3 regions of the Tardiphaga sp. vice154 genome follow, and region 3 is predicted to be linked to each of the others. Evidence: predicted binding sites of a transcription regulator. Region 3 holds the regulator's gene; each other region holds the start of a gene.

What was found. The regulator LexA, encoded in region 3, represses DNA repair genes until DNA is damaged. The targets are predictions, from matches to a motif close to TGTTCNNNNTGTGTTCNG.
Region 1: a site for LexA is predicted at 2,010-2,027, ahead of FIU28_RS15255 (single-stranded DNA-binding protein). Genes of this name have one in related genera too.
Region 2: a site for LexA is predicted at 1,866-1,883, ahead of FIU28_RS10490 (ImuA family protein). Genes of this name have one in related genera too.

The regions. Positions count from the first base shown of each region.
Region 1 is NZ_CP041399.1:3,271,746-3,279,525, forward strand. It holds gene gyrA (DNA gyrase subunit A) at 1-505, opposite strand, end outside; gene FIU28_RS15250 (DUF2306 domain-containing protein) at 703-1,107, opposite strand; gene FIU28_RS15255 (single-stranded DNA-binding protein) at 1,336-1,860, opposite strand; gene FIU28_RS15260 (outer membrane protein) at 2,322-3,092, shown strand; gene uvrA (excinuclease ABC subunit UvrA) at 3,333-6,314, shown strand; gene FIU28_RS15270 (DUF433 domain-containing protein) at 6,857-7,072, opposite strand; gene FIU28_RS15275 (hypothetical protein) at 7,154-7,375, shown strand.
Region 2 is NZ_CP041399.1:2,258,014-2,265,793, forward strand. It holds gene FIU28_RS10480 (UdgX family uracil-DNA binding protein) at 1-524, opposite strand, end outside; gene FIU28_RS10485 (putative DNA modification/repair radical SAM protein) at 534-1,772, opposite strand; gene FIU28_RS10490 (ImuA family protein) at 1,943-2,731, shown strand; gene FIU28_RS10495 (Y-family DNA polymerase) at 2,628-4,274, shown strand; gene FIU28_RS10500 (error-prone DNA polymerase) at 4,271-7,606, shown strand.
Region 3 is NZ_CP041399.1:2,730,538-2,738,317, reverse strand. It holds gene FIU28_RS12785 (peptidylprolyl isomerase) at 1-974, shown strand, start outside; gene trpD (anthranilate phosphoribosyltransferase) at 1,115-2,134, shown strand; gene trpC (indole-3-glycerol phosphate synthase TrpC) at 2,138-2,935, shown strand; gene moaC (cyclic pyranopterin monophosphate synthase MoaC) at 3,141-3,668, shown strand; gene FIU28_RS12765 (molybdopterin molybdotransferase MoeA) at 3,692-4,900, shown strand; gene lexA (transcriptional repressor LexA) at 5,063-5,800, shown strand; gene FIU28_RS12755 (ComEC/Rec2 family competence protein) at 5,794-7,780, opposite strand, start outside.

The DNA of each region.
Region 1 (7,780 bases), 540 kb from region 3:
GCACGCGCGGTTCGCGAAACGAGCCGTCGTAGTTGTCCTGGTAGTCGACCGTGTCCTTGTCGAGATCGTCGAGCAGCGACTGCGCGATCTTGGTCAGGCGCGATTCCGTGTATCGCATCGCGGCGGCGGCATCGCCGTCGACCGAACCGAAATTGCCCTGGCCGTCGATCAACGGCACCCGCATCGAGAAGGTCTGCGCCATGCGGACCATCGCGTCATAGACCGACTGGTCGCCATGCGGATGATACTTACCGATGACGTCGCCGACGGTACGCGCCGACTTGCGGTACGGCTTGTTCCATTCGAAGCCGTTCTCGTACATCGCGTACAGGATGCGGCGATGCACGGGCTTGAGGCCGTCGCGCGCATCGGGCAACGCGCGCGCCACGATCACGCTCATCGCGTAATCGAGATACGAGCGTTTCATCTCGTCGAGAATGGAAACGGGACGGATATCCGAGGGCGCCGGCGGCTCCCCGGGTTTCTTGTCGTCTGTGTCGGCCAAGGATGATTTCCGGTGAGATTCTGCTGGGAATCATATAGCGCATCAACGCCCGGCAAGCCACCCCCGTGCGCTCCCCGCAGCTGGATTTTAGCCTCGCTTTTCCAACCACTTAGAGCCGGATATCGCGGCTTGCCGCGGACCTGCCGATCGGCCATCGCGGGACCCGCGAATCGGCCCGCGGCCGGGCTTCGCCTTGGCTATGGCCCGAACACCACCGCATGCATGATCCGCCCCGGCACCAGCGTGAACGCGCCGGCGATCACCAGCGCGCCGGTGAAAATCGAAATCATCGTCCAGCGATGCGCGTCGACCTTGTGCCGGCGCGCGTACCAGACACCGAGCGGGGCCGTCACCAGCACCACGATCGACAATAAATGGATCGGCCCGAAGCTGCGCCAGAGCCGGAAGCTATGGCCCTGGATCCACAGCGCGCTGATCGCCACGGTCAGCATCAGCGCGACCCAGATCCAGCCCAGCGTGCGATGCGGCAGCCTGCCCTTCGGGGCTGCCAGCAGCACCACGCCAAGCACGAAGGCCGCCAAAGCCGCCAAGGCGTGCAGCGGGACCGGGCGGACGGCATCGAGCAGCGGATCGATCGACATGGGAACTCCGGAAAACGAAATCGATGTAAATACTATTTACATCGATGGTTCCATCGTCAAGCCCGGCGTTCCGCCTGATGTGTAGCCCGGATCACAATCCGGGGCCCACCAACGGACTGCTCGATATTCAACCGGATGGATGGGCCGGCCCCGGATTGTCATCCGGGCTACGAAAAACACCGGCGCCTCGCAGCGCCGGTGTCTCGAATGCTGAACTGATAATCGCGATCAGAACGGGATATCGTCGTCCATGTCGCTGCCGCGACCACCGCCGCCGCCACCGCCGGCCGGCGAGCTCGCCGCGACGCGGCGCGGCTGCGACGGGCTGCTGGCGCCGAAGCTGCCGCCGTCGTCGCCGCCATAGCTGTCACCGCCGCCGCCCGCGCCTGCCCCGCCGCCGGCGCGGCCGTCCAGCATCGTCAGCGTCGAGTTGAAGCCCTGCAGCACGATCTCGGTCGAGTACTTCTCGACGCCCTGCGGATCGGTCCACTTCCGGGTCTGCAGCGCGCCTTCGATATACACCTTGGCGCCCTTCTTGAGATACTGCTCGGCGACCTTGGCGAGACCCTCGCTGAAGATCACCACGCGGTGCCACTCGGTCTTTTCCTTGCGTTCGCCGCTCGCCTTGTCGCGCCAGGTGTCGGACGTAGCGATGGTGAGATTGACGACCGGGTTGCCGTTCTGCATCCGGCGCACTTCCGGGTCCTTGCCCAGATTACCGACCAGAATCACCTTGTTTACGCTGCCCGCCATACCGCTCTCCTGAACTCACACTGAAATTGCTGTTGCGCTATCGCGCCAGCCACAAGGCCGGTCCGCAACCGCTGCGGCATCATCCTATACGGTCCGGCATCCCGACAGGTCGCCGATCCCCGACTTATCCCCGGCGATCGGCGCCACTATGTTCTATTTTTGTTCTTAAGCCAAGGCCGTACTATCAAAACGCCCGGCTTGACTTATGGATATTCGCGCACCGCAGCGACTTCTGACATTTCGGACAGCAGTATTGACGTAACACCTCACTGCAGTGCGAAGAAAAATGCGAAATAGTTCATTAACTTAGAAGCCGCGCCATTTCCGCGGCGACTGTGGCTTTGCGGTGACGGACAGCGCTGCAACTCTAAGGTACAAAGTTCGCGATGGAGTCGAATACGGCGCTCGCGCCTTGGGGATCGCTTCGGGGGAACGAAGCGACATGAACAGGAGAATTTGAAATGAAAAAACTTTTCCTCGCCACCGTCGCACTGGCTGCCTTGGGCACAGCGACTTCTGCTTCCGCCGCCGACCTCGCCCGGCGGACCTATACCAAAGCGCCGCCGATGATCGCCGCGGTCTATGACTGGTCGGGTTTCTACATCGGCGGTAACGGCGGCTACGGCTCGGCCAGCAAGTGCTGGGATTTCATCCCGTCGACCGTTGCGGGCGTTCCGACCGGCGCGGCTAACGTCGGCGAAGGCTGTCACGACGCCGACGGCGGCACCGCGGGCGGCCAGATCGGCTACCGTTGGCAGAACGCTTCCTGGGTCTACGGCCTGGAAGCCCAGGGCAACTGGGCTGACTTCAAGGGCAGAAATGTCAGCACCCCGTTCCCGCTGATCGCGAACCGCTCCAAGATCGATGCCTTCGGGCTGTTCACCGGTCAGATCGGCTATGCCTGGAACAACACGCTGCTGTACGTGAAGGGCGGCGCCGCCGTGGTCAATGAGGAGTACTCCTCGGTCAACGCCGCAACGGGATTGCTGTTGGCGACGGCCAGCAGCAACACCCGCTGGGGCGGCGTGATCGGCGTCGGGCTGGAATATGGCTTCACCCCGAACTGGTCGTTCGCGGTGGCCTATGACCACATCTTCCTCGATGGCCGCGATGCCCGCTTCACCACCCCGGCTGGCGTCTTCTACGCCAACGACCGGATCAGCGGCGATGTCGATCTTGTCACCGCCCGCATCAACTACCGCTGGGGCGGCCCCGCCGTCGGCCGCTACTGAGCCAACCGCAGTTTCGATACGAAGGCCGGCTCTCGAGCCGGCCTTTCTGTTTGCGGGGACGCGGTCGTCCTGCCCACCCCTGCAACCCGATCGCCAACAATCCGTTGATGATTTTCGCCGGGCACTGGAAATCTCCCCTCGTTCTTCCTATGTTCCGAAGTCAGTCAATTGGCGTTTGATCCCGGCATGCCCGGCGATACCAGCCCGGATTCGGCGCGCCTGATGCGCCGGGGATTTGTCATGGACGAGATCATCAAGGCCAAGCGGCAGCCGGTCGGCTCGGCGCTGCGCAACATTACCATCCGCGGCGCGCGCGAGCACAATCTGAAGAACGTCGATCTCGAGATCCCGCGCGACAAGCTGGTGGTGTTCACCGGCCTGTCCGGCTCCGGCAAGTCCTCGCTGGCTTTTGACACGATCTATGCCGAGGGCCAGCGCCGCTACGTCGAATCGCTGTCTGCCTATGCCCGCCAGTTCCTGGAAATGATGCAGAAGCCGGACGTCGACCAGATCGACGGCCTGTCGCCCGCCATTTCCATCGAGCAGAAGACCACCTCGAAAAATCCGCGCTCGACGGTCGGCACCGTCACCGAGATCTACGACTATATGCGCCTGCTCTGGGCGCGGGTCGGCGTGCCCTACTCGCCGGCCACCGGCCTGCCGATCGAGAGCCAGACCGTGTCGATGATGGTCGACCGTGTGCTGGCGCTGCCGGAAGGCACACGGCTCTATCTGCTGGCGCCGGTGGTGCGCGGCCGCAAGGGCGAATATCGCAAGGAGATGGCGGAATACCTCAAGAAGGGATTCCAGCGCATCAAGATCGACGGCAGCTTTCATGAACTGGCCGAGGCCCCGGTGCTCGACAAGAAATTTCCGCACGACATCGACGTCGTCGTCGATCGGATCGTGGTGCGCCCGGATATCGGCCAGCGCCTCGCCGAGAGCTTCGAGACCGCGCTGAAACTGGCCGAAGGTCTGGCCGTGATCGAATATGCCGACGCGCCGCCGTCCGCGCCTGTCGAAGACAACAAGAAGGCCGACAAGAAGGTCGCCAAGATCCACGACAAGACCGGCGCCGAGCGCATCCTGTTTTCGGAGAAATTCGCCTGCCCCGTCTCGGGCTTCACCATCCCCGAGATCGAACCGCGGCTGTTCTCGTTCAACAACCCCTACGGCGCCTGCCCGAAATGCGGCGGCCTCGGCGTCGAGCAGACCATCGATGCCGAGCTGGTGATCCCCGACAAGGACCTGACGCTACGCAAGGGCGCGATCGCGCCATGGGCGAAGTCATCGTCGCCCTATTACATCCAGACCCTGACGGCGCTCGGCAAGTTCTACAAGTTCACGCTCGACACCAAGTGGAAAGATCTGCCGAAGAAGACGCAGAACGCCATCCTGCATGGTTCCGGCGACGACGAGATCAAGTTCTCCTACGAGGACGGCGTGCGCGCCTACGACACCAAGAAGCCGTTCGAGGGCGTCGTCACCAATATCGATCGCCGCTTCCGCGAGACCGAAAGCGAATGGGCGCGCGAAGAGCTCGGCAAGTATTTTTCCGACGTGCCGTGCGACGCCTGCTCGGGCTACCGGCTGAAGCCGGAGGCGCTCTCCGTCAAGATCGGCGGCAAGCATGTCGGCGAGATCTCGGAAATGTCGGTGCGCAAGGCCGGCGAATGGTTCGCCACCGTACCCACCATGCTCAACAAGCAGCAGAACGAGATCGCGCTGCGCATCCTGAAGGAGATCCGCGAGCGCCTTTCCTTCCTGCTCGACGTCGGCCTCAACTATCTGACACTGGCGCGCGCCTCCGGCACGCTGTCGGGCGGCGAAAGCCAGCGCATTCGCCTCGCGTCGCAGATCGGCTCCGGCCTCACCGGCGTGCTCTACGTGCTGGATGAGCCCTCGATCGGCCTGCACCAGCGCGACAATGCGCGGCTGCTCGATACGCTGCGCCGGCTGCGCGACCTCGGCAACACCGTGATCGTGGTCGAGCATGACGAGGACGCCGTGCTCGCCGCCGACTACGTCGTCGACGTCGGCCCGGGCGCCGGCACGCATGGCGGCCATATCGTGGCGCAGGGCACGCCGAAGCAGGTGATGGCCAATCCGAATTCGCTGACCGGAAAATATCTCACCGGCGAGATGTCGGTGCCGGTGCCGGTGCGCCGGCCGCCGAACCATCGCCGCACCATCAAGGTGATCAACGCCCGCGGCAACAATCTGAAGAACGTCTCGGCGGAGATCCCGCTGGGGCTGTTCACCGCCGTCACCGGCGTCTCCGGCGGCGGCAAGTCGACGCTGCTGATCGACACGCTCTACAAGGCGATCGCGCGAAAACTCAACAATGCCAGCGAGGGCGCCGCCCCGCACGACCGCATCGAGGGGCTCGAGCACATCGACAAGATCATCGAGATCGACCAGTCGCCGATCGGCCGCACGCCGCGCTCCAACCCCGCGACCTATACCGGCGCCTTCACGCCGATCCGCGAATGGTTCGCCGGCCTGCCGGAATCCAAGGCGCGCGGCTACGAGGCCGGTCGCTTCTCGTTCAACGTCAAGGGCGGCCGCTGCGAGGCCTGCCAGGGCGACGGCGTCATCAAGATCGAGATGCACTTCCTGCCCGACGTCTACGTCACCTGCGACACCTGCAAGGGCAAGCGCTACAACCGCGAAACCCTCGAAGTGCTGTTCAAGAACAAGTCGATCGCCGACGTGCTCGACATGACCGTCGAAGAAGCCGCCGACTTCTTCAAGGCCGTGCCGCGCGTCCGCGAAACTTTTAAAACATTGCAGCGCGTCGGGCTCGACTACATCCACGTCGGCCAGCAGGCCACGACTTTGTCCGGCGGCGAGGCGCAGCGCGTCAAGCTGGCCAAGGAACTATCCAAGCGCGCCACCGGCCGCACGCTGTACATCCTGGATGAGCCGACTACCGGCCTGCACTTCCACGACGTCGCGAAGCTTCTCGAAGTGCTGCACGAGCTGGTCTCGCAGGGCAACACGGTGGTGGTGATCGAGCACAATCTCGAAGTCATCAAGACCGCGGACTGGGTGATCGACCTCGGCCCCGAAGGCGGCGACGGCGGCGGCGAAATCGTCGCCTGGGGCCCGCCCGAAGACATCGTCAAAGCGCCGCGCAGCCACACCGGCACCTACCTCAAGCCGGTGCTGGCCAAGGCGGCCAAGCCGAAGAAGCGGAAGGTGGACGAGGCGGCGGAGTGAGGGGGAAATGCTTACAACGTTGAAACAGGTTGCCTATAATTTGCAGCAAGCGTAGCCCGCATGAGCGCAGCGACATGCGGGAGTTTCTGGCCTCGGACTTCCCCGCATATCGCTAAGCTCACGCGGGCTACTCGCATTGTTACAGCCTGAGCCGGCCTCTCACTGCTGAGCATTTTGCCTATGGATAGACTTCGGAGCGGAATCCGCCGAATTTTTCGAGAGCTTTGGTCGATTACGAAGTGGATCGGTTCGTCGGTTCTTTTGGGTGATTTGCGTTTATGGCGCATGGCAATTAGCGAAGCCGCATGTTTGTGGCCCGAGCGAGACGGCTCTTATCTGCCTCTGAACCGCCCCGGGTTGATCGGAGGCTCCAACTTCTGAGAGGATGGAGCCATGACAAGCAAGACGACAAACAAGTTTTCACCCGAGGTCCGGGCCCGTGCGGTTCGGATGGTTCTGGATCACGCAAGCCCGTAGGGCAGATTAGGCGAAGCCGTAATCCGCCATCATCAGCGGCGGATTACGGCTTCGCCTAATCCGCCCTACGCAAGCGGCTTTGGCCGACGCGCTGCAAACGCCAGGACAGCGTCGATATCCTCTGCTTCGAGATAGGGGTAGTCGAGCAGGATGTCATCGCGGGACTGCCCGGCGGACAACAGATGCAGCACGTCCGAAACAGTGATGCGCAGACCTCTGATACACGAACGGCCATGCATCAGGTCGGGATCAGTTGTAATTCTTGTCAAAAGCTCTGACATGGCCCACCCTAGATATGCATAGCGGATTGCGGGCGGACTGTCAGCATAACGGCCCGGCCCCGTCCAGATTGGCAAGGTCCAATGGATCGAGAAACGCGGAAACACACGGAGCTCATTCACGAAGGCAAGTATGCGGCCGAAGTGGAAATCGAATTCCATTACAGCGACGAGAGCTGGTCGCCAACGATGTCCGCCAATGACGCGAAGAAGCTGGATGCAGTTCGTTCGGCCCTGCGTCGAAACGACATCCCCGAAGCTGCAAAATATGCTCGTCTGTTTGAGCTGAAGCCGATCTCGGCATAGGGTCAACGTGCACGATGCCCGCACAAATACATTGACGTTATTCTTATATAGGATTATAAGCCGATCGTCTTGTTCGCGAGGGGGCGCTGTCATGAGGCGTCTTGGTAGCGGAGCAGGATGCGGTGTCCCGCGCGTGTGCCTCGCAAGCACGCCCCGGGAGGCTGGAGGTCACCGTCCGGGCCCACTACGGGGCTCTGCCGCTCTTTGTCGGCTGGACGTGGGATAGGAGAACGGCGGGAAACCGCCTGGAACCAAGTCCCCGGAAGCACGGTCCCCCGGCCCAAAATCACCGCGGTGGCGCGCTGACAGGCGCCGCGGTTCGTCGTGAGGCGGATCGCGCCCCATCCACCACCCCGCGCCTGTCGGCGCGCTGCCTCCCCTCGTGGGTTCAAGGGGGGAAACTGC
Region 2 (7,780 bases), 470 kb from region 3:
ACGTCCGGCGTGAGAATCGACCACGCCATGTCGGCGAAGCGGCGCGTGAAAAACGGCGTGGTGGCTTCGACGATGTGATGCTCGGGCTCGAACCAGGCGACGAAGCGCGACTTCGGTTCGCGGCCGATCTCGCGAAAGCGCACGAAGGCCGTCATCTTGTGCTTGTCGCGGCGTACCGCCTTTGACAGCGCGTGGAGCTTCGCGATGTCGGGATCGGTCGCGACCTGCAACAGCTCGTGGTTCGAGCGCAGCCGCCACAGCACGCGGTAGAGCAAAGCGAAGCGTTCGGGGGCGCTGTGCAGGATCACGGTTCTGGCGAGATCGACGAAACTCGCGGAGACGTTGAAGGTGCCGGCCGGCGTTTCCAGCGGCGGCGTTTCGCGCGGCGCGGCGAACAGTTCGGGCTCGTCTGTCGGCGCCGACCAGGTGACGTCTTCCGGCTTGATATTGTTGAGCGCCAGGGTCCGCGCGGCCTTGCGCCAGCCGTTGAAGTCGGTTTCGCTGTCGAGGGTGATGAAGTGCATCGGTTTTCTCTAAAACCCGAACCCCAGCTGTGTCGCTTTCGGCTTGAAGCGCGCGGCGAGGTGCGCGCCGTCGAGCAGATGCACCGCGGGCCGGTGATCGGGGAGAACGATGAACGGCAGCGCCTTGTTCCGCGGGATGTGCAGTTTGGCGAGGTCGCCGACGCGGATCGAACTGATGCGCCGCGTTGCGATGATGCGGTCCACTGCCTTGGCGCCGAAGCCCGGTACGCGCAGCAAATCCTCGCGGCTCGCCTTGTTGACGTCGAGCGGGAAGCGCTCGCGGTTGCGCAGCGCCCAGGCGAGTTTGGGGTCCATGTCCAGGGACAGCATGCCGTCGTCGGCGCTGACGATCTCGTCGGCATCGAAACCGTAGAACCGCATCAGCCAGTCGGCCTGGTAGAGGCGGTGCTCGCGGATCAGGGGCGGCGCGCGCAATGGCAGCGCACGGCTGGAATCCGGGATCGGGCTGAACGCGGAGTAATAGACGCGCTTCAGTTTGTAGGAGCCGTAGAGGTTGGCCGAGGTCGAGATGATGGTCTGGTCGGTCGCGGCATCCGCGCCGATGATCATCTGCGTGCTCTGTCCCGCCGGCGCAAAGCGCGGGCCGACATTGCCGCGCGGCGTGATCTTCTTCGCCTCGCGCGCCTCGTCGAGCTTCAGCCGCAGCCGGCCCATGGTGCGGCGGATGGCGCGGACGTCCTTCTCCGGCGCCAGCGTCGCCATGCTGGCTTCTTCCGGCACCTCGATGTTGATGCTGAGCCGGTCGGCATAAAGGCCTGCCTCGGTGATCAGCGCCTCGTCGGCTTCCGGGATCGTCTTGAGATGGATGTAGCCCTTGAAATGCCGCTCGCGCAGTTTTCGCGCGACCGCGACGACCTGTTCCATCGTGTAGTCCGGGTTCTTGATGATGCCCGACGACAGGAACAGGCCCTCGATGTAGTTGCGGCGATAGAAGTCGAGCGTCAGCGTGACCACCTCGTCGACCGTGAAGCGGGCGCGCTGTACGTTGCTCGAGGCGCGGTTGACGCAATACAGGCAATCGTAGTTGCAGGCATTGGTGAGCAGGATCTTCAACAGCGAGATGCAACGGCCGTCGGGCGCATAGGAATGGCAGATCCCCATGCCCGGCGCGGTCGAACCCACGCCCTTGCCGTCGCGGCTGTCCTTGCGCTCGCTGCCGCTGGACGCGCAGGACGCATCATATTTGGCGGCATCCGCCAGGATCGCCAGCTTGCGTTGCACGTCCATTATTTGAATCCCTTTGATTCCATTGACGTAAAAAATTGCTTCGGTCGGCCGGTCTGAATCGCGTTGACTCCGCCGACCCTCTTAGCTTTATAATAGAACATAGCATGAACAATTGAGCCAGTCTTTGGTTCTCTAAACATCTGAATTACTGGCAATCTGAGGAGCGACGCATGAGCGGCGATCGCACAACCATGCTTGCGCATCTGCGCGGCAGCATCGAACGCGTCGAGACGCATTCGGATACCTACGCGCCCGATCGGGTTCCACTGGGCCATGCCGAGGCCGATGCCGCATTGAAGGGCGGGCTGGCGCGCGGCGCGCTGCACGAGGTGTTCTGCGAGGGACGCCAGAGTGCCGCGGCGACCGGCTTCATCGCGGGTCTCGCGCGACGCATCAGCCCGGACCGGCCGCTGCTGTGGATCCGGCAGGATTTTGCCGAGCGCGAGACTGGCGCACTCGCGATGAGTGGCTGGAACGAACTCGGGCTCGATCCGCGCGGCCTCGTCACGGTGCGCGCGCCCGATGTCGAGACGGCGTTGCGCACCACCGCGGACGCTCTCGCCTGCGACGCGCTGGGCGGCGTGGTGCTGGAGAGTTTTGGCGAGAGCAGGCAGTTCGATCTGGTCGCCAGCCGCAAGCTGACGCTGGCGGCGCGCGGCTCCGGCGTCACGGCGTTGTTGTTGCGCGTCGCGGCGATGCCGACGGCGTCGACCGCAGAAACCAGATGGATCGTGCGCTCGGCGCATTCGCCGCCCGGCAATGCCTGGCAGGTATGGGGCGCGCCGATGCTGGACGCGCAACTGGTTCGCAATCGTCATGGCCCGAACGGCCAATGGATCATGGAATGGAAGTCTGATGAGTGTGTTTTCCGTGAAGCGACGTATGCTCAGCCTGTTCCTGCCACGGCTGCCCACCGACCGCCTGCAGCGGCTGCGCACGCGCAGCGGCGCGCCGGATAACAAAGCGTTTTCGAGCGAAGTGGGGACCGGTTCGCGCGAAGAAAACGCGTCCAACCAAAAAGCCAACCCGGTCATCGTTGTCGCCAAGCACAGCAACGCGCTGCAGATCGCGGCACTCGATCATGCGGCGGCCAAACTCGGACTCGAAGTCGGCCTGCCGCTGGCCAATGCCCGCGCGATGTGCCCGGACATCCAGGTGTTCGACTCCGATCCCGCCGCCGACCGGCTGCTGCTCAACCACATCGCCGACTGGTGCGACCGCTTCACGCCCTTGGTGGCGCTCGACGGGCCGGACGCGTTGTTTCTCGACATCACCGGCTGCGCGCATCTGTTCGGTGGCGAGGCGGCCTTGATGCAGATGCTGTGCGCCGCGCTGGCCGCGCAGGGCTTTGTCGTGAGTGCTTCGATCGCCGGCACCTCGATTTGCGCGCGCACGCTGAGCCGCAACAGCCACGGCCGGATCATTGCGGACGGCGCGGAGGCCGAGGCGGTCAAGGCGTTGCCGGTGTTCACGCTCGGCGCCGCAGAGGCGATCACGCGCGGGCTGCGCCGCGCCGGGCTGAAGACCATCGGCGACGTCGCCTCGCGCGCGCGCCACGAGATCACCGCGCGGTTCGGCGCGGAATTCACGACGCTGCTCGAGCAGGCGCTCGGGCAATCTGATGCGCCAATCTCCCCGCGAAAACCGCTGCCGGATTACATCGTCGAAAAACGCTTTCCCGAACCGGTCGCGACCGACGGCGTGATCGCCGCGACGTTGTCGAGCCTCGCCGCGATGCTGGTCGGCGCGATGGACAAACAGGGCAAGGGCGCGCGACGGCTGGAAGCCAGCTTCTTCCGCACCGACGGCGCGGTGCGCTCGATCACGGTGGAGACCGGGCAGGCCGTGACCAAGGTCGCGGTGATCGAGCGATTGTTCCGCGAGCGGCTGGATTCGATCGCCGATCCGCTCGATCCCGGCTTCGGCTTCGACCTCATTCGGCTGTCGGCGGGGCGCACCGAGATCGTGGTGCAGCAGCAGCGCGACCTCGACGCCAATGTGCACGACAATGACGAGTTGGCCGCGCTGATCGACCGCATCGCGGCGCGGATCGGCGCGAAGCGCGTCGTCGTGCACCTGCCGGTCGACACCCATATTCCGGAGCGCGCGATGGCGATGGCGCCGGCGCAGCATCAGTTGATCGTCGCCTCGCAAGCGGTGTGGCCGGCGCGCGCGCCGGACGAGCCGCCGTTGCGGCCGCTGCGGCTGTTCGCGTATCCCGAACTCATCAAGGTGATCGCCGGCGTGCCGGACGGCCCGCCCGCGCAATTCCGCTGGCGCCGCGCAACGCATGCCGTGGTGCGCGCCGAAGGGCCGGAGCGCGTCGCGATGGAATGGTGGCGATCGCACGGCGAACTCCTCACGCGCGACTATTTTCGCGTCGAGGACGAGGCCGGTCTGCGGTTCTGGCTGTACCGCGACGGCCTCTATGGTCGCGAGAAAATCTCCGAAGAGGGCCTACCGGTGTCGCCCGACTGGTTCATGCACGGACTGTTCGCGTGAATGACTACGCCGAGATCGGCATTACCACGAATTTCTCGTTCCTGCGCGGCGGGTCGCATCCGGGTGACTACGTACACCAGGCCAGCGAACTGCGCATTCCCGTCATCGGCCTCGCCGATCACAACACGCTGGCCGGCGTGGTGCGGGCCTATAATGAACTCGACAATGACGAGGTCGTGCATAAGCCAAAACTGCTGATCGGATCGCGGCTGGTGTTCGCCGACGGCACGCCGGATATCCTGATCTACCCGAAAGACCGCGACGCCTATGGACTGCTGTGCCAGTTGCTGACGCGGGGCAAGCGCGCCGCCGGCAAGGGCGAATGCCACCTCGCGCTCGGCGATCTGCTGGACTTCGCCGAAGGCCAATTGCTGGTGCTGACGCTGCCGCATCGTTTCGAGACGGCTGTGGCGCTGGTTGTACTGGCGCAATTGAAAGCCAGCCAAGCCGATGGCGTGTGGCTGGCGGCGAGCATCCTGTATCGCGGCGACGATCGCCGCCGCCTGGCGCTGCTGCAGCGCGTCGCCGACACCGCGCGGGTGCCGCTGCTCGCCACCAACGAGGTGCTGTACCATCATCCCGACCGCCGCCCGATCCAGGACGTGCTGAGCTGCATCCGCGAGAAGGCGACCATCGAAACCATCGGCACGAAGCTCGAGGCCAATGCCGAGCGCTTCATGAAGCCGGCCGCCGAGATGGTCCGGCTGTTCCGCGACGCGCCGGACGCCATCGCCGAGACGATGCGCTTTGCCGGTCGCATCACGTTCTCGCTCGACCAGTTGAAATATCAATATCCCGACGAGCCGGTGCCCTCCGGCAAGACCGCGCAGCAGCATCTCGAGGATCTGACCTGGGAAGGCTACGCGAAGCATTTCCCGAACACGGTCGACGCGAAGCTCGAGGCGACGCTGAAGAAGGAGCTGCGCCTGATCGCCGAGCTGAACTACGCGCATTACTTCCTCACCGTGCACGACATCGTGCAGTTCGCGCGCGGCCAGAACATCCTGTGCCAGGGGCGCGGTTCGGCGGCGAATTCGGCGGTCTGCTACATGCTCGACATCACCTCGGTGAACCCCGCCGAGGTCGACCTGCTGTTCGAGCGCTTCATCTCCAAGGAGCGGCTGGAGCCGCCGGACATCGACGTCGACTTCGAGCACATCCGCCGCGAGGAGGTGATGCAATATGTCTATCGCCGCTACGGCCGGCATCGCGCCGCGATCATCGCCACCGTGATCCACTACCGCCCGCGCTCGGCGATCCGCGACGTCGGCAAGGCGCTGGGGCTCACCGAGGACGTGACGTCGGCGCTGGCCGATACCGTGTGGGGAAGCTGGGGCCGCGGCCTCAACGAGATGCAGGTGCGGCAGGCCGGGCTCGATCCCGCCAATCCGATGATCTCGCGCGCCATCGAGCTGGCCTGCGAGCTGATCGAATTCCCGCGGCATCTGTCGCAGCATGTCGGCGGCTACGTGCTGACGCAGGACCGGCTCGACTCTTACGTGCCGATCGGCAATGCGGCGATGGACGACCGCACCTTCATCGAATGGGACAAGGACGACGTCGACACGCTGAAGATGATGAAGGTCGACATTCTCGCGCTGGGCATGCTGACCTGCATCCGCAAATGTTTCGATCTGATCCAGCAGCACAAGGGCCAGCGCTTCGAGCTGCGCGACATCAAGGCCGAGGCGCTTGATGCGAAACCGGTGTTCGCCATGCTGCAGCGGGGCGAGTCGCTCGGCGTGTTCCAGGTCGAGAGCCGCGCCCAGATGAACATGCTGCCGCGGCTGAAGCCGAAGAATTTCTACGACCTCGTCATCGAAGTCGCGATCGTGCGGCCCGGCCCGATCCAGGGCGACATGGTGCATCCCTATCTCCGGCGCCGCAAGATGAACCCGGAGGACATCGAATATCCCTATCCGAAGGGCGGCGACAAAAACGAGCTCTACAACGTGCTGCACAAGACGCTCGGCGTGCCGCTGTTCCAGGAGCAGGCGATGCGGATCGCCATCGAGGCCGCCAAATTCACCCCGGAGGAGGCCAACGGCCTGCGCCGCGCCATGGCGACGTTCCGCAATGTCGGCACCATCGGCTCGTTCGAGCAGAAGATGGTCGGCAACATGATCGCGCGCGGCTACGATCCGGAGTTTGCCAAGAACTGCTTCGAGCAGATCAAGGGTTTTGGTAGCTACGGCTTTCCGGAGAGCCACGCCGCCGCGTTTGCGCAGTTGGTCTATGTGTCGTCGTGGCTGAAGCACTACCATCCCGACGTATTCTGCTGCGGATTGCTGAACTCGCAGCCGATGGGATTCTACGCGCCGTCGCAGATCGTGCGCGACGCGCGCGAGAACGGGGTCGTGATCCGCGACATCGACGTCTCGTTCAGCCACAGCCAGAACACGCTGGAGCCGACCAGCCGGAACTATCACGCGGTGCGGCTGGGCTTCCGCCAGATCGACGGCTTTGTCTGGGGCGATCCCGACGAGCAACGCGAACGCGCGAAAGCCGGCAAGCCAGCCGCGGAGGACTGGGGTGCGCGCATCGTTGCAGCAAGGACGCGGAACCCCTTCACCTCGCTGGAGGACTTTGCCCGCGACACCGCGCTGCCGAAGCGCGCGCTGATCGTGCTGGCGGATGCGGATGCGTTCCGCTCGATCGGGCTCGACCGCCGCGCGGCGCTATGGGCGGTGCGAAGGCTGCCGGACGACGTGGCGCTGCCGTTGTTCGAGACCGCGCAGGCGCGCGAACAGCCGGATGAACACGCCGCCCCCTTGCCGCAAATGCCGCGCTCCGAGCAGGTCATCGCCGACTACCAGACGCTGCGGCTGTCGCTGAAGGGCCATCCGCTGGAATTTTTGCGCGCGATGTTCGACGCCGAGAAGGTCACGACCTGCAAGAGCGTCTCGGAAACCAAGGGCAACGGCCGCCGGGTGCGTTGCGCCGGCGTGGTGCTGGTGCGGCAGCGGCCCGGCAGCGCCAAGGGCGTGATCTTCATGACGCTGGAGGACGAGACCGGCATCGCCAATGTCGTGGTCTGGCCCCAGGTCATGGAGCGGTTTCGAAAAGAAGTAATGGGCGCGCGGCTGCTGATGGTCGAAGGCACTATCCAGTCGAGCGAGGAGGGCGTCGTGCATCTGGTGGCGGCGCGATTGATCGATCGCAGCTTCGAGATGAACCGGTTGTCGGACAATCTGGCTGCCCGGCCGGCCTTGGGGGTAACACCATCCGAGCCGCTCAACGACGACCGCCGCGAGCACCCTGACACCCCCGCGCAGAAAATCCAGCATCCGCGCGACGTCCGCATCCTGCCCAAGTCGCGGGATTTTCATTGAGGCTTCTTGCCTCGTCCCGTAAAGAGCGGGAAGGTGAGGGCTACGGCTGTCGGCGTCTCGTCATATGGCGATGTTAATCGGACGCGACGGTCGTCAAGCTCGATGTTGCAGAGCAGCAAGAGCGAGCCATGTCCAATGCGTTCACCTCACTGTCCGGTTTTTACAAAAAATCGT
Region 3 (7,780 bases):
ACCTCGGCATGATCACCAAGGCGGGCATCATCGATCCCAACGTCGCCGATGCCGCCTTCTCGCTGGCGCCCGATGGTATCAGCCAGCCGATTGCCGGGCAGTTCGGCGTGACGCTGGTCAAGGTCGGCAAAATTCAGGCCGGCAGCCAGCCGAGCTATGACAGCGTCGCCGCGACGCTGAAGCGCGACCTCGCGCTGGAGCGCGCGCGTGCCGCAGTGTCGGCAATGCACAACAAGATGGAAGACGAGCGCGGCGGCGGCGCCAATGTGGTCGATGCGGCCAAGAAGCTCGGCCTGACCGCCGTCACCATCGACGCCGTCGACCGCTCCGGCCGCGCGCCGGACGGCCAGCCCGTCGCGGGCGTGCCGGCCGGCTCCGACATCATCACCAAGGCGTTCGCCAGCGATGTCGGCGTCGACAACGAGACGATCCAGCTCGGCGGCGGCTATGCCTGGTTCGACGTGCTCGGCGTGACGCCCGCCCGCGAGCGCCCGCTCGACGAGGTCAAGGACCAGGTCACCGCGCGCTGGCGCGACGACCAGATCACCAGCCGGTTGCGCACCAAGGCCGACGAGATGCAGAAGAAACTCGCCGCCGGCGCCAAGCTGGCCGATGAGGCCGCCGCGACCGGCCTGAAGGTTGTGACCTCCGCGCCGTTCAAGCGCGACGCAAACCTGCCCGAACTGTCGCCCGGCGTGATCCAGTCGGTATTCCGCAGCGCGAAGAATGATGCCGGACAGGCGCAGGGCACGAGCTCCAGCGAATGGATCGTGTTCCGCGTGACCGATGTCAGCGCCCCCGCCGTCGACATGGCCTCCGCGGAGGTGAAGACGCTGAAGGAGACGCTGCAGCGCGGCCAGACCGACGAACAGGTCGCGCAATACGTCACCCGGCTCGAAACCCAGATCGGCACCAGGATCAACGAGGAAGCCGTTGCCGTCGCCACCGGCGCGGCGGCCGCCGACACCAACTAGGCCCAACGCCGTCATTGCGAGCGAGCAGCAACATTGGCCTTGCCAATGTTGCTCCGACGAAGCAATCCAGAAGGCCACACGAGGACTGGATTGCTTCGTCGCAAGGGCTCCTCGCCATGACGAGATACTGAAAGCATCTGATGGACAATCTCAGGGCACTCATTGCCAAGGTCGCCACCGGCGCCACGTTGTCTCGCGAAGAGTCGTCGGCGGCCTTCGACAGCATGATGTCGGGCGAAGCGACGCCGTCGCAGATGGGCGGACTGCTGATGGCGCTGCGGGTGCGCGGCGAGACCGTCGACGAGATCACCGGCGCGGTCGCGGCGATGCGCGGCAAGATGCTGCGCGTAGATGCTCCTGCGGGCGCCGTTGACGTGGTGGGCACCGGCGGCGACGGCTCCGGCTCCGTTAACGTCTCGACGTGCGCCTCCTTCATCGTCGCCGGCTGCGGCGTGCCGGTCGCCAAGCACGGCAACCGGGCGCTGTCGTCGCGCTCCGGTGCCGCCGACGTGCTGGCCGCGCTCGGCATCAAGATCGACATCACGCCTGACCACGTCGGCCGCTGCATCACCGAGACCGGCATCGGCTTCATGTTCGCGCCGTCGCATCATCCGGCGATGAAGAACGTCGGCCCGACCCGCGTCGAACTGGCGACCCGCACCATCTTCAACCTGCTCGGCCCGCTCTCCAATCCTGCCGGCGTGACCCGGCAGATGGTCGGCGTGTTCTCGCGGCAATGGGTGCTGCCGCTGGCGCAGGTGCTGAAGAATCTGGGCTCCAAGCACGCCTGGGTGGTTCATGGCTCCGATGGCCTCGATGAAATCACGCTGAGCGGCCCGACCTTCGTGGCGGAGTTGAAGAACGGCGAGATCCGCTCGTTCGAGATTACGCCGGAAGACGCCGGCCTGCCCCGCGCCGGCCCCGACGCGCTGCGCGGCGGCGACGCCGAGGCGAATGCGATCTCGCTCAAGGCCGTGCTCGACGGCAAGCCCGGCGCGTTCCGCGACGTCGCTCTGTTCAACGCTGCCGCGGCCTTGATCGTCGCCGGCAAGGCAGCCGACCTGAAGCAAGGCATAGCGATGGGGCAGACGTCGCTGGACAGCGGCGCCGCCCTGGAAAAGCTGAAGCGGCTGGTCACGGTTTCGAACGCGAAGGACTGAGCGATGTCCGATATCCTCACCAAGATCGAGGCCTACAAGCGCGAGGAAATCGCCGCCGCGAAGCGCGCGCACCCGTTGTCCGAGCTGGAAGCGCTGGCCAAGACCGCGTCGCCGCCGCGCGGCTTCATGACCGCGATCTACCGAAAGCTCGACAAGGGCGACTTCGCGCTGATCGCCGAAGTGAAGAAAGCCTCCCCCTCGAAGGGCCTGATCCGCGAAGACTTCGACCCGCCCACGCTGGCGAAGGCCTATGAGGCCGGCGGCGCGGCGTGCCTGTCGGTTCTTACCGACACGCCGTCGTTCCAGGGCCACCTCGATTTCATGGTCGCGGCGCGCAACGCCGTGAAGCTGCCGGTGCTGCGCAAGGATTTCATGTTCGAAACCTATCAGGTGGTCGAAGCCCGCGCGCACGGCGCGGACTGCATCCTGATCATCATGGCGGCGCTCGATGACGCCGCCGCCCGCGACATCGAGGATGCCGCGATCGAGCATTGCATGGATGTGCTTTTAGAGGTCCACGACCAGCCGGAGCTGGAGCGCGCGCTAAACCTGCGCTCCCCGATGATCGGCATCAACAACCGCAATCTGCGGACCTTCGAGACGACGCTAGCGACCAGCGAGACGCTGGCGCCGATGATCCCGAAAGACCGCCTGATGGTCGGCGAGAGCGGCATTTTTGAAGCCGCCGACCTCGCCCGCCTCGAGCGCGTGGGCATCTCCACCTTCCTGGTCGGCGAAAGCCTGATGCGGCAGGCAGATGTTACGGCCGCGACCAAGGCGCTGCTGAAACGCGCGGCGTGAGTCGCATCCTTGCTTTCTTCCCTTCTCCCCTTGTGGGAGAAGGTGGCGCCGACGAAGTCGGCGTCGGATGAGGGGGAGCTGCGGAGTGCAACACACGCCCCCTCACCCGCCCGCGCTATCGCGCGGCCACCCTCTCCCACAAGGGGAGAGGGGAAGAAAGAGCAGCGGCGCGCAAGTCCGTTTTGCAAAGACAGGATCCAAAGTCATGGCCGGCAAGAAATCGAGGCGCACCGCGAGCGACGCCCCCGCCCTCACCCACATCGATTCCGCCGGCGAGGCGCGCATGGTCGATGTCTCCGACAAGCCGGCAACGGAGCGTCTCGCCGTCGCCGAAGGCCTGGTGATCATGAGCAAGGCGACGCTGGAACTGATCGTCTCCGGCAACGCCAAGAAGGGCGACGTGCTCGGCACCGCTCGGATCGCCGGCATCATGGCGGCCAAGCGCACCTCCGACCTGATCCCGCTGTGCCATCCCCTGATGCTGTCGAAGGTCACGCTCGATATCACGCCGGACAAGAAGTTGCCGGGCTGCCGGGTCCGCGCGTCCGTGAAGGTCTCGGGCAACACCGGCGTCGAGATGGAAGCTCTGACCGCGGTTTCGATCGCGTGCCTCACGATCTACGACATGATCAAGGCCGTCGAGCGCGGCGTCCGCATCGAAGGCCTTCATCTCGTCGAAAAGAAGGGTGGCAAGTCGGGCCATTATCTGGTCACCGACAACGACGCCGATTGATCACGACGCCTGGAGATTGACTGATGGCCCTGATGCCGGTTGCCGACGCGATGGCTGCCATTCTCGCGGGCGCCGACGCCCTGCCCGAGGAAATGGTGCCGCTGGAGGCGGCGTACCACCGCGTGCTGGCGCGCGACATCGCCTCCAATCGGACGCAGCCGCCGCAGCCGATGTCGGCGATGGACGGCTATGCGGTGCGCGCCGCCGATGCCGTGATGGGCGCGCGGCTCACGGTGATCGGTGAGGTCGCCGCCGGCCGGCCGTTCGAGCGCGCGCTGGCCGCCGGCGAGGCGCTGCGCATCTTCACCGGCGGCGTCGTGCCGGACGGTGCCGACGCCATCGTGATCCAGGAAGACACTTCGCGCGACGGCGCCGTCGTCCTCATCAACGAAGCCGCCACCGTGGCGAAGCACATCCGCGCGGCCGGCATCGATTTCGCTGAAGGCGACGTTCTGCTGCGCGCCGGGCAGCGCCTCACCGATCGCGATCTGTCGCTCGCCGCCGGCATGAACCACCCCGAACTGCCGGTGCGCCGCCGCCCGGTGATCGCCGTACTCGCCACCGGCGACGAACTGGTGCTGCCCGGCGCCATCCCCGGCCCCGGCCAGATCGTCCTGTCCAACGGCTTTGCGCTTCGCGCCCTGGCGCGCGCCGAAGGCGCCGAGGTGATCGATCTCGGCATCGCCGCCGACACGCTGGAATCGACCGCCTCGGCGATCCAGCGTGCGATCGACGCAGGCGCCGATATCCTCGTCACTACCGGTGGCGCCTCGGTCGGCGACCACGATCTGGTCAAGCCCTCGCTGGAGGCCGCCGGCGTCGAGATGGCGTTCTGGAAGATCGCGATGCGGCCGGGCAAGCCGATGATGAACGGACGGCGCGGCGCGATGCGGGTGATCGGCCTGCCCGGCAATCCGGTGTCGTCCTATGTCTGCGCCTTCCTGTTCATGGTGCCGTTGATTCGCGCGCTGTCCGGCCGCGCGCAGGTCGCCCATGCCATCGAATCGGGTCGGGTCGGTCGCGATCTTGCCGCCAATGATCAGCGCGAAGATTATCTGCGCGCGGTGCTGACGCCGGGCGACGACGGTAGCGTGATCGCGACGGCGGTATCCAGGCAGGACTCCTCCTTGTTGGGAAATCTCGCTGCCGCGCAAGGACTTCTGATCCGTCGGCCGTTCGCTGTGGCGGCGCCCAAGGGTTCGCTTTGCGAGTTTGTGCGATTGCCGATCTGAGCCCTCTTGCGGTTTTGTTGACCGGAATTTAAGCGTTGCGGAACACATATGGAACAGATAGTGTTCGTTCATGATTTGTTTCGAGATGTCGTGGCTTTGCCCGGTCCTGAAACCGACGATGATGATGCGGCGGCTGATCCCGTCAACCAAGGATGGCTCCAGATGCTCACGCGCAAACAGTATGAACTTCTGAAATTCATCGACCAAAGGCTCAAGGAAGCCGGCGTGCCGCCGTCCTTCGACGAGATGAAGGACGCGCTCGACCTGCGCTCCAAATCCGGTATCCACCGCCTCATCACGGCGCTTGAAGAGCGCGGCTTCATCCGCCGGCTGCCGAACCGGGCGCGCGCCATCGAAGTCATCAAGCTGCCCGAACTCGGCGGCGCCGCAGCACCTGCCACCGGCCGCCGTGGCTTCACGCCCAGCGTCATCGAAGGCACGCTCGGCAAGGTGCGACCCTTGTCGACCGGCAATGGCAACAACAACGGCAACGGCGATTACGAGGAAGACAGCCGCCGCTCGGTGGCCGTCCCGGTGATGGGCCGCATCGCCGCGGGTACGCCGATCGAGGCGCTGCAGACCCGCAGCCACACCATCAGCGTACCCCCCGACATGCTCGGCACCGGCGAGCACTACGCGCTGGAAGTGCGCGGTGACTCGATGCAGGACGCCGGCATCCTCGATGGCGACATGGCGCTGATCCAGAAAAACGAGAGCGCCGATACCGGCGACATCGTGGTCGCGCTGATCGACGAGGAGGAAGCCACCTTGAAGCGCTTCCGCCGCCGCGGCGCCTCGATCGCGCTGGAGCCCGCTAACGACGCCTACGAAGTCCGCATCCTGCCGCCGAACCGGGTTCGCATCCAGGGCAAGCTGGTCGGGATCTATCGCCGCTACTGAGCAGCGGAATCATCGGCCTGCACGTCGGCTTCGGCCGGCGTCGCATCGACCGGGCGGTTGCCCCGTCCTGCAGCGCTTGATGGTTCGGCGGCATCAGGCACTGCGCCCGACCACGGCCGGTTGACGCCTTTCGGCCGGACGGCGGTGGTTGCAAATCCGTCGCCGCTTCGGCGCAAAATCAGTGCGCCGCTGGCCCGCAGGGTTTCCGCATCGATCACCTTTGCGGCGCAATTGGCCGGCGGCTGATTTGACGTGACGATCAGCACCGCTTGCGCGCAGTCATCGGCAAAAGCGTCGGGCTGCAGCGCCAGCGCAACCAGAGCCCCATCGGCCAGCGCCGCGACGCATCCCGCGACATCGCATGCCACGCCGTGGCCGAGCGACGCCTCATTCGGCAGCCGCGGATCGGCGTCGGCCCCGAGCCACTCTTTCTGCAAAAACGTATCCTTGGTGCTGCGCATCCATTGCAGCCGTCCATCGCGGCCGCGAACCGCGACGTGGTGGCCGTCATTTGATATCAACACGTCCGGCATCTTGACCGTGAGCACCGCGGCAATCGATAGCGCCAGCACACCGGCGCCGATCCAGCGCAGCGGCGTGCGCAGCAGCCCGAGCAGGATGATCCCCAGCGTCGCGGCGATCAGCGGCCCCTGCCCGAACGCGGCGACCCGTCCGATGGCTCCCGGCAAGGCCGCGACCCATTGCGTCACCACGATCATCCATTGGATGCCGACATCCATCAGCCGCCAGAACACGCCGTCGAAACCGAACGGCATCGCGGCCAGCCCGAGCAGTCCGGCCGGCATCACCAGCACGGAGACCACCGGCATCGCCAGCAGATTGGCGAAAACGCCATACGGCGTCACGCGGTGAAAATGAAACGCCGCATAGGGCGTGGTGGCGAGGCCGGCGACCAGCGACGCCAGCGTCAGCAGGATGATCTCGCGACCGCCCCAGAGCGCGGCGCGCGCCGTTGCGGAATGGTCCGGCGATGCCAAGAGGACCGGCACGCCGCCCTGCACCAGCGCCACCAGTCCCAATGTCGCGGCAAACGACATCTGGAAGCTCGGATGCACCAAGGCTTCCGGCATCGCGACCAGCACGATCATCGCCGCCACCGCCAACGTGCGAAAGGTGATGGCGCGGCGATCGACCATGATCGCGAGCAGCACCACCGCCGTCATGAAGAACGATCTCTGCGTCGCCACCTCCGCGCCCGACAGCAACAGATAGAACAGCGCCGCGGCGAGGGCCGCGGCAGCCGAATATTTCTTGATCGGAAAGGTCACGGTAAACGCGGGGATCAGCGCCAGTAGCGCGCGCACCGTAAAGAACACCACGCCGGCGACCACCGCCATGTGATAGCCGGAGATCGACAAGACGTGGCCGAGCCCCGAGACAAACATCGCATCATTGACCTCCGGCGAGATCGCGTCGCGCCGCCCGGTCAACAGCGCGGTGGCGATGGCGCGGGCGTCGCCGGACAGCACGGTGCGGATGCGCGCGTCGATCGCATCGCGAAAGCCCTGCATGGTCGCGGCGTAGCGCAACCGCCAGCCCGGCACATTCGGCGGATCGACTGCCTTGATGCTGCCGGTGACGAAGCCGGAGGCGCCGATGCCCTGGAAGTACAGGTCGCGACCGAAGTCGTAGCTGCCGGGTCGTAACGGCTGCAGCGGCGGCTGCAGCCGCGCTTTCAACTGGACGAAACTGCCCACCGCAGGTGCGGCGCCCTTGCGCACCGACAGCCGCACCCGTTCGAGCCGCACCTGCGAACGCGGGCTCTCCATCGTCGTCACCCGCAGAACGAAGCGATCGGTGCGCTCGCGCTCTTCATGCGTTTCGACGTAGCCGGTGAGCGCCACGCCGTAGAGCGGCTTCGCCAGCACGGCGTGCGCAATCCGCGCCGTCTTCAGCGTGACAATCGCGAAGCCTGCCGCAATCGCGGCGAGCATCACGATAAGCGGAAACCACTTTTGC